DNA from 2 places in the Bacillus altitudinis genome. Region 2 is predicted to be linked to the other one. Evidence: riboswitches for the same ligand, from Rfam matches in the RefSeq annotation. Region 2 holds a riboswitch; the other holds the start of a gene.
What was found. Region 2 has a riboswitch for lysine ahead of ID12_RS01280 (amino acid permease). Riboswitches for the same ligand answer to the same signal wherever they lie in the genome.
Positions count from the first base shown of each region.

Region 1 (4,434 bases), 470 kb from region 2:
TGGGCACCTTGGTGCGGACCTTGTAAAATGATTGCTCCAGTTCTTGAAGAACTTGATCAAGAAATGGGCGATAAAATGAAAATTGTAAAAATTGATGTGGATGATAACCAAGAAACTGCTGGTAAATACGGCGTTATGAGTATCCCAACACTTCTTGTTTTAAAAGACGGTGAAGTCGTCGAAACGTCTGTTGGTTTCAAACCAAAAGAAGCACTAGCTGAGCTTGTAAACAAACATCTATAAACCGATCTATGCCCGCGTGGCATATCTCAAAAAGCGGTTCTCGTATAGTCGAGAGCCGCTTTTCTTTCATCGTGGTATAAAACAAATGTTCGTGATACACTAGAAGGAGTGAACGAGGAAAACAAGGACGGATGAAAATATGAACAAATTGATCAAAGAAAAGCTGTCAGTCTTACCTGATCAACCAGGCTGTTACTTAATGAAAGATAGACAAAATACGATCATTTATGTGGGAAAGGCAAAGGTATTAAAAAATAGGGTCCGCTCTTATTTTACAGGATCTCATGATGCCAAAACGCAGCGGCTTGTCAGTGAAATCGAAGACTTTGAATACATTGTCACCTCTTCAAATATTGAGGCACTTATTTTAGAGCTGAATTTAATCAAAAAATATGACCCGAAATACAATGTCATGCTCAAGGATGACAAAACGTACCCTTTTATTAAAATTACGAATGAACGTCACCCTAAGCTGATTGTCACCCGCAATGTGAAAAAGGATAAAGGGAAATACTTCGGTCCATATCCAAACGTACAAGCAGCAAGAGAAACGAAAAAGCTGCTCGACCGTTTATATCCACTTAGAAAATGTGCGACACTCCCTGACCGAGTCTGTCTTTATTATCATCTTGGACAATGTCTTGCTCCGTGTGTGTATGACATTTCTGAAGAAACGAATAAACAGCTCGTCGACGAAATCACAAGATTTCTAAACGGAGGTCATCAGCAAATCAAGAAAGAATTAACAGAGAAGATGCAAGAAGCGGCCGAACAATTAGAATTTGAGCGGGCAAAAGAGCTGAGAGATCAAATCGCATACATTGACTCAACGATGGAAAAGCAAAAGATGACGATGAGTGACTTATCCGATCGCGATGTATTTGCCTATGCTTATGATAAGGGTTGGATGTGTGTCCAAGTCTTCTTCATCAGACAGGGGAAATTAATTGAACGTGATGTCAGCCTATTTCCGATGTATCAAGACCCTGAGGAAGAGTTCCTCACGTTTATGGGGCAATTTTATGAAAAGAACAACCATTTTCTGCCGAAGGAAATTTTGGTGCCGGACAGCGTCGATCAAGAGATGATTGAGCAATTGCTTGAAACGAATGTTCATCAGCCGAAAAAAGGAAAGAAGAAGGATTTGCTTTTACTTGCCCACCAAAATGCCAAAATTGCTCTCAAAGAAAAGTTCTCGCTTATAGAGCGTGATGAAGAACGGACAATTGGTGCAGTGAAGCAGCTTGGAGATGCACTCAATATTTATATGCCATACCGGATTGAGGCGTTTGATAACTCCAATATCCAAGGAGCAGACCCCGTATCCGCTATGGTTGTCTTCCAAGACGGGAAGCCGTATAAAAAGGAATACCGAAAATACAAAATTAAAACCGTTGAGGGGCCTGATGATTATGCTTCCATGCGTGAAGTCATTAGAAGGCGGTATACCCGTGTGTTAAAAGATGAGCTGCCGCTTCCTGACTTGATTTTAATCGATGGAGGAAAAGGACAAATCAACGCAGCCATAGATGTGCTCGAAAATGAATTAAATCTGTCTGTTCCTGTGGCAGGTCTTGTGAAAGATGAAAAACACAGGACATCGAATCTGATGATGGGTGATACGCTTGAAATTGTTGCGCTCGAACGGAATAGTCAGGCCTTTTATTTATTGCAGCGTATTCAAGATGAAGTGCACCGGTTTGCGATTAGTTTTCACCGGCAGCTGCGCGGGAAGAATGCTTTTCAGTCTATTCTAGACGATGTCCCAGGTATCGGGGAAAAGCGTAAAAAGCAGTTGCTTAAACATTTTGGCTCTGTGAAAAAGATGAAAGAAGCCTCTATACAGGATTTTCAGGACGCTGGTATTCCGAAACAAACGGCTGAACTTTTAATGGAGGCATTAAAAAAATAGATTGTACTTTTTCCAAAAGTCTGTTAAGATGTGACTAATTTAATAAATGAACGTGTTGTTTGTTGAAGATAGAGGTGCGAACTTCAAGAGTAAGCCTTCAGAGATCGAGGGGATCTAGGAAGAGGGCTGAAAGGGGAGCGTCGCCGAAGTGAATAAAATCCACTCATTTTATTCGCTGGCTGTACATTGAAGAAATGTAGGGCTGTCAAGAATGTATTTCTTGGAGGGCTATCTCATTGTTTGCATCGTTTGATGATGATTTTAAAGCAATGGGAGATTTGTTCTCTCATTGCTTTTTTATTTGCAGTGACGAGAGCAGTCTCCGCAGCCTCTTCTCTCACACGTGATCTTTTGAAAAAGGGTGGTAGACATGGGACTAATTGTACAAAAATTTGGTGGAACATCTGTTGGATCGACAGAAAAAATTCGCAATGCCGCAGAGAGAGTCATCGCTGAACGCGAGGCAGGAAATGATGTGGTCGTGGTTGTGTCTGCGATGGGCAAATCAACGGATGTTTTAGTAGATTTAGCGAAAGAACTCACAGACGAACCAAGCAAAAGAGAAATGGATATGCTGCTCACGACTGGAGAACAAGTGACCATTTCGTTACTGGCCATGGCACTGCAAGCAAAAGGTTATGATGCCATTTCCTTTACAGGCTGGCAAGCTGGGATGAAAACAGAGAAGGTGCACGGAAATGCAAGAATCGTGGACATCGATGAAGCAAGAATCAAAGAAGAACTGAGTGCGGGAAAAGTCGTCGTTGTAGCAGGTTTCCAAGGAATTGCGGATGATCTACATATTACAACACTTGGGCGTGGTGGATCAGATACGACAGCAGTGGCACTAGCTGCGGCACTCAAAGCGGACAAATGTGATATTTATACGGACGTACCAGGTGTGTTTACAACAGATCCTCGTTATGTGCCGTCTGCGCGAAAACTTGCAGGAATTTCATACGATGAAATGCTTGAGTTAGCCAATTTAGGAGCAGGTGTGCTGCATCCGAGAGCGGTCGAATTTGCGAAAAATTATCAAATCCCACTAGAAGTCCGTTCTAGTATTGAAAATGAATCGGGTACGTTAATTGAGGAGGAATCATCCATGGAACAAAATTTAGTTGTAAGAGGCATTGCATTTGAAGATCAGATGACACGCGTGACGGTATGTGGCCTTTCAAGCGGTTTAACAACGCTATCGACGATTTTTACGACACTTGCAAAGCAAAATATCAATGTCGATATCATCATTCAGTCTGTCACAAGCACCAATCAGACCTCCATCTCTTTCTCTGTGAAAACGGATGATTTGTCTAAAACAGTTGAAGTATTAGAAGAATACAAAGGTGCGCTTGGTTATGAGCAGATTGAGACAGAAAGCAAATTAGCCAAAGTATCTATCGTTGGCTCTGGTATGGTTTCAAACCCAGGCGTTGCGGCTGAAATGTTCGCTGTGTTAGCTCAAAAAGACATTCAAGTGAAAATGGTCAGTACGTCTGAGATCAAAGTCTCAACAGTCGTTGATCGTGAAGATATGGTGAAAGCGGTAGAAGCCCTTCATGATGCGTTTGAATTATCAAAGGTGAGCGCCGCTGCTCATTCTTAAATCTTCAAAAGAGGTGTATCCCATAAAAAGATACACCTCTTTTTTATATTGGAAATCATCAGCATATGAAGAAAGAAAAACATGCGTAAACCGGTACGCCAACTGTGCTATGATAGAAGGGTATATAAAAAAGGCGTGACACGAAGTCATCGCCTTTCATAAACAGTGTTAGCTAGGGTCTCTTAAATCCCATTTAACGGTTAAAATGACTTTATCAGCACGCTTTTTTACTTGTTCATAGGATTCAGCCACGTGCTCATTTAGAAGCTGAATCTGTTCAGCGATAAAACCTGCTTCCATTTGAAAGCATGGCTCCTTTTGATAGCTGAGTCGATTCGATACAAGTGGACCTTCGAGCTCAAACTCAATTTCCTGTTTTTTAGAATGGACCATCGTGAGAGTTCCCCATCCGGCATCATGGAAAAATTCGGGGATCTTTTCCCATGACTCTTGAGGAAATTTACGAGCAAGCAGTTTACCCGCAAAATACATCATAGATGAATGATCCTGACCAAGAATGTCAGGCAGCAGAACTTCGCGTATCAGCTCGTAGGCAAATCCATTGACTTCAATTTCTTTTAGCTGTTCTAAGTTAGATTCGAATTTATTCATTGTATGGCTCCCCTCTTTCAACAATTTATTATAGCTTATGTGGGCATATGATGACAGAGTT
Region 1 covers NZ_CP009108.1:3,449,203-3,453,636, reverse strand. Annotated here, with positions in the region: gene trxA (thioredoxin) at 1-243, shown strand, start outside; gene uvrC (excinuclease ABC subunit UvrC) at 383-2,155, shown strand; lysine riboswitch at 2,217-2,394, shown strand; gene ID12_RS17430 (aspartate kinase) at 2,526-3,761, shown strand; gene ID12_RS17425 (YslB family protein) at 3,930-4,373, opposite strand.
Region 1: it holds a riboswitch for lysine, as region 2 does, so the genes downstream of both, ID12_RS17430 (aspartate kinase) here and ID12_RS01280 (amino acid permease) in region 2, are expected to answer to the same signal.

Region 2 (4,434 bases):
AGCCTCTTTGAAGCCAGATATGATCATTGCTTGGGGAGAAGATGAGAAATTTGATCAATACAAAAAAATTGCACCTACAGTTGCCATTCAATACAATCAATATTCGTTTAAAGACCAGCTAAAAGAATTCGGTAAAATGACAGGCACATCAAAAAAAGCAACGGATTGGATCACAAAATGGGATGCCAAAATTGCTGAAGTGAAACCAAAAGTAACAAAAGCTGTAGGAAACAAAACCGTTTCGATCGTATCACCATTCGATAAGGGCATTTACATTTTCGGTAACACTTTTGCACGCGGTGGTGAAATCATTTATGACGAGCTGAAATTAAAAGCTCCGAAGGCCGTCCAAAAAGAAGCCATCGACAGTGGTGTCGGTTATGCAAACATTTCTCTTGAAAAGCTTCCAGAATTTGCAGGTGATTATATTTTCACAAGCCCATGGAGTGGATCAAAAAGTAATGGCGATCAAGTGTATAAAAGCAGCATCTGGGCATCACTTCCTGCTGTCCAAAACAAACGCGTATTTGAAACAGATACAGTCGGTTACTTCTTTAATGACCCTGTGTCACTAGAAGGTCAGCTCGAATTTATTGTGGATCAATTAACATCTGCCTCATAAAAAAATACGTTTCTCCAATGCTGGAGAAACGTATTTCTTATACTGTACCTTTGGCAAATTTTTTGGACATGAATGGGTAAAGTAAAATGCCAACTAAAAACAATCCAATACCAAGACCAAATGTTTTTAAATCAGCTGTGCCTGAAATAATGACCCAAGCGGAATACCCCATGGCCACAAGCGCAATGATCCCGTCTCTTGTCCGATTTCCTTTTTGGAGCTCATATGTGTCACCTTGCATGATGACCTTAAAGCTGTAGATCGACGACACGATATACGGAATGAGATACGCAAGTGTCGCTGATGTTGTTAAGAAAGTAAAGGCTTCATTAATCGTACGTGACATGACTGAGAAAATAAACAGCTGTGACATGATATTTGTGACAGTCAAAGCAAAAACAGGACTGCCTTTTTTGTTTGTTTTTGCAAACACTGCTGGGAAATCGCCAGCCTTTGCTGCTTGATAAGGGACTTCAGAACCAAGCAAAATCCAGCCGAGCATCGAACCAAATAAACAAATGATCGCAAGAAGTGCCATGACAATGCCGCCAGCCGGTCCGATAATCAGCTGAAGCACGTCTACGAATGGTTTATCAGAACCTTGCAATTGATCATGCGGCAGAACGCCCATTGTAATCAAGGTAATAATCATATAAATAGACAGTGCAATTAAAAGTCCTGTAATCGTCGCACGTTTGACATCACGCTGCGAGGAGGCTCTTCCTGATAAAATGACAGCAGATTCAATGCCGATAAATGCCCATAGTGTGGAAATGGCCGCATGATGAATTTGGCCTCCAAGTCCGAGCACTCCTTCACCACTTGCTGCTTCAACAGGGAAGTAATAATGTTCAAATAATGCTGTTTGGAATGCAAATAAGCCTGCGACAATAAAAAGGACGAATCCAAGCACCTTTGAAAAGGTCGTAATAAAATTCAGCTTACTTGCTGCGCTTAAGCTTGTAATTAAAATCGTATGAGTCCCCCATAGAAGGATTGTACATACGATAAACGTTGTGAGCTGACCAAGTGTGATCGCTTCTTTTCCAAAAGTAAAGATCTCCGTTTTCACGGTTAAAATTGGGAAAAAGGTTGTTAAATAACCAGCTAGGCTTGTGATAATGGCGACATTACTAATCCAGCTTGCCACCCAATATCCCCAAACCATTGTAAAACCGGCTGCTTTTCCTTTTTTCGGATCTTTAAAAAGCGCTCTTGCATAGCTTTGTGGTCCAGCTGTCAGCTGCGGTTTATGAATGGACAAATGTCCAAACACAAAGGCAATCATCAGTACGCCGCCACCTGTGACAAGCCATGCCATCGTCACACCTAAAGGACTTGCATGCTGGGCAAGTGTACTAGGCAGCATAAAGATGCCTGAACCTACCATATTTCCGACGACAAAAGCCGTCAATAACCAAAAACCCCATTTTTTTGTCTGTTCCATTTTCGTACCTCCGTTATATTCACTTTGGACCAGACCCGGCAGTATCTTCATTGATATATTTGTGAAGCAATGACTTGCATTCTTTATGTTCATGTTGGGTCACTTTCTTACCAGCATACCCTTTTCTTAGGCAATCAGAACATAAAAAAAAGCCTGAACAAAAGTCCATGCTTTTCAAAACATACACCTTGATCTCCGGATAGCCCTCCACGCTTCAAAGACGTGGCAGTCCTGCATTTGTTCAATGCAGACCCAGCATAAAGAAAGTTGGAGCTCTCTCTACACTTCGGCGCTGATGCCTTTTTTCTCATGATCAACGATTCCATCTCTCCCATGAGTGACTCATCATCCGCGCAACCTCTACCTCACTGAGACATAGCGTGAGGATTTCTATTCATTTTTACTACACGAAGATTATCAAACATTCTCATATCTGTCAAAGGGAAAAACATAGAAAAAAGGCAGAGAAATGATTCTCCGCCTTTCTGTCAGCTTATTGATGGTTGTTTTTCTTCTTTTGGACAGCTTCTTGAAGCGGATCGCCTGCTAGTTCTTTACTTGCTTCTTCTAACAGCTGATCGACCTGCTGATGGTCTTTCTCGCTTTTCGCCTTTTTATCCTTTTGGAAAAATGACATCGCTATTTCCCCCCCTTTTCATAAAATGCCTTTGCCTGTTTAATTTGTGCTACAGCGCTCAGCATTATACAAAGAGGAGCGGTTCATTCATCGTGAAAGGTCTGTCTCATTTTTTGCAAATACGTTAGAAAGGTCTTTAAGTCTTCCTCTGTGAAGTCTGACATCATATGCTGAATCACCTTTCCAAAAAGACGTGTATGCTTTTCGTAAATAGCCAGCCCTTTTTCCGTGGCTTCTAGCCGGACAAGGGAATGATCGTCCTTGTCCCTCTCTCTCTGAATATAGCCTTGCTCACATAATTTATTGAGGGCAATGGAAGCGGCACCTGGGTTGAGCGAGAGTCTTTGTTTGAGCTCTTCAGCATGTGATACTTTTCCTTGTATCAATATAGAAAGAGCATATATCTGTGGAGGCGTGATGTCTTTTTCTAACTCAAGTAACTTGCGGTTTAATTTACGGCTGACTTCATAATGTACAAGAACAATTTCTTTTAAAATGTCTGCATTACTCATCCGAATCGCATCCTTATCGTTAGTGTCAAGATGACTTCCTTCTTATTATAGAATGTTTTTCTAAACAGCCAACTATTTTATCCCATTTTTCTTTAGAAATAAGCCTTGCTGAATGGATTCACCCTTGATATAGTGAGTACTTGAACAAAAAACAGAACAGGAGTACGCATCATGACAGGAAAAACACATATTATGGGCGGAATTGCCGCCTCCACAGCCGTCGCCTATTATTACGGATTCGAACCAGTGACGATGGCTGCTGCTGGATCAGTAGGTGCCCTCATCCCAGATCTATGTCATACGAAAAGCAAAATCGGCAGGAAATTCCCGCTCCTTTCCACACTGATCAGTAGTGTGTTCGGGCACCGCACCTTTACACATAGTTTATTATTTCTGCTGATCATTTATTTTATTGCGACAACATACATTCCAAATGATAGCCTCAGTACCGGGTTACTAGTTGGGATGGCAAGCCACCTCATCCTTGATGCAGGCACAGTGAACGGTATTAAATTTTTGTTCCCTGCAACCATGAAAGTACGCCTCCCCTTTTATGTCAAAACAGGCAGCACAGGAGAACAAGTCGTACTAGCTGCTCTGACCATTGTTACCTGCTATTACATGGCTGTCATTTGCGGAATATCCATCCCATTGCCGTTTTAGAAAAAGAAAAAAGAGTTTTGCAAAAAAGCAGGATATGAATTGATCATTCCTCATTTTTTTAGTAGTTTTAAGATAAGTGTTTTTGCCTTGCAGCTGAATACAGAATGGTGAGGAGTTACATAAATGAAAGCGTTTTTCAAAAATCACTGGTTTTTAGTGTACTCCATCCTCTTTATGTGGATGAAAACATACATCATTTATCAATTCGGATTTCATATACGAACGGCCAATCTGTTTCACGAATGGCTGCTTTTGATCAATCCACTTAGCTTTTTGCTCCCTTTGTTTGGGATTGCTCTTTTCTTAAATGAAACGAAACAAAAGGTCTTTTTATTGACCACAAATTTTATTTTGACAGCCATTTTGATATCGAATACGATCTTTTACGGTTTTTATATTGATTTCATTACCATTCCTGTCTTATTTCAAGCAAAGAACATGGGAGATATGGGCAGCAGTATGACTGAATTGTTTCATCCGCTATTTATACTCATGCTGATTGATTTTGTGGTGCTGGCATGGCTCTTAAAACGGAAACCGTTATCACCAAAAG
Region 2 covers NZ_CP009108.1:245,260-249,693, forward strand. Annotated here, with positions in the region: gene ID12_RS01275 (ABC transporter substrate-binding protein) at 1-622, shown strand, start outside; gene ID12_RS01280 (amino acid permease) at 660-2,069, opposite strand; lysine riboswitch at 2,262-2,440, opposite strand; gene sspJ (small acid-soluble spore protein SspJ) at 2,563-2,706, opposite strand; gene ID12_RS01290 (MarR family winged helix-turn-helix transcriptional regulator) at 2,790-3,218, opposite strand; gene ID12_RS01295 (metal-dependent hydrolase) at 3,390-3,881, shown strand; gene ID12_RS01300 (LTA synthase family protein) at 4,005-4,434, shown strand, end outside.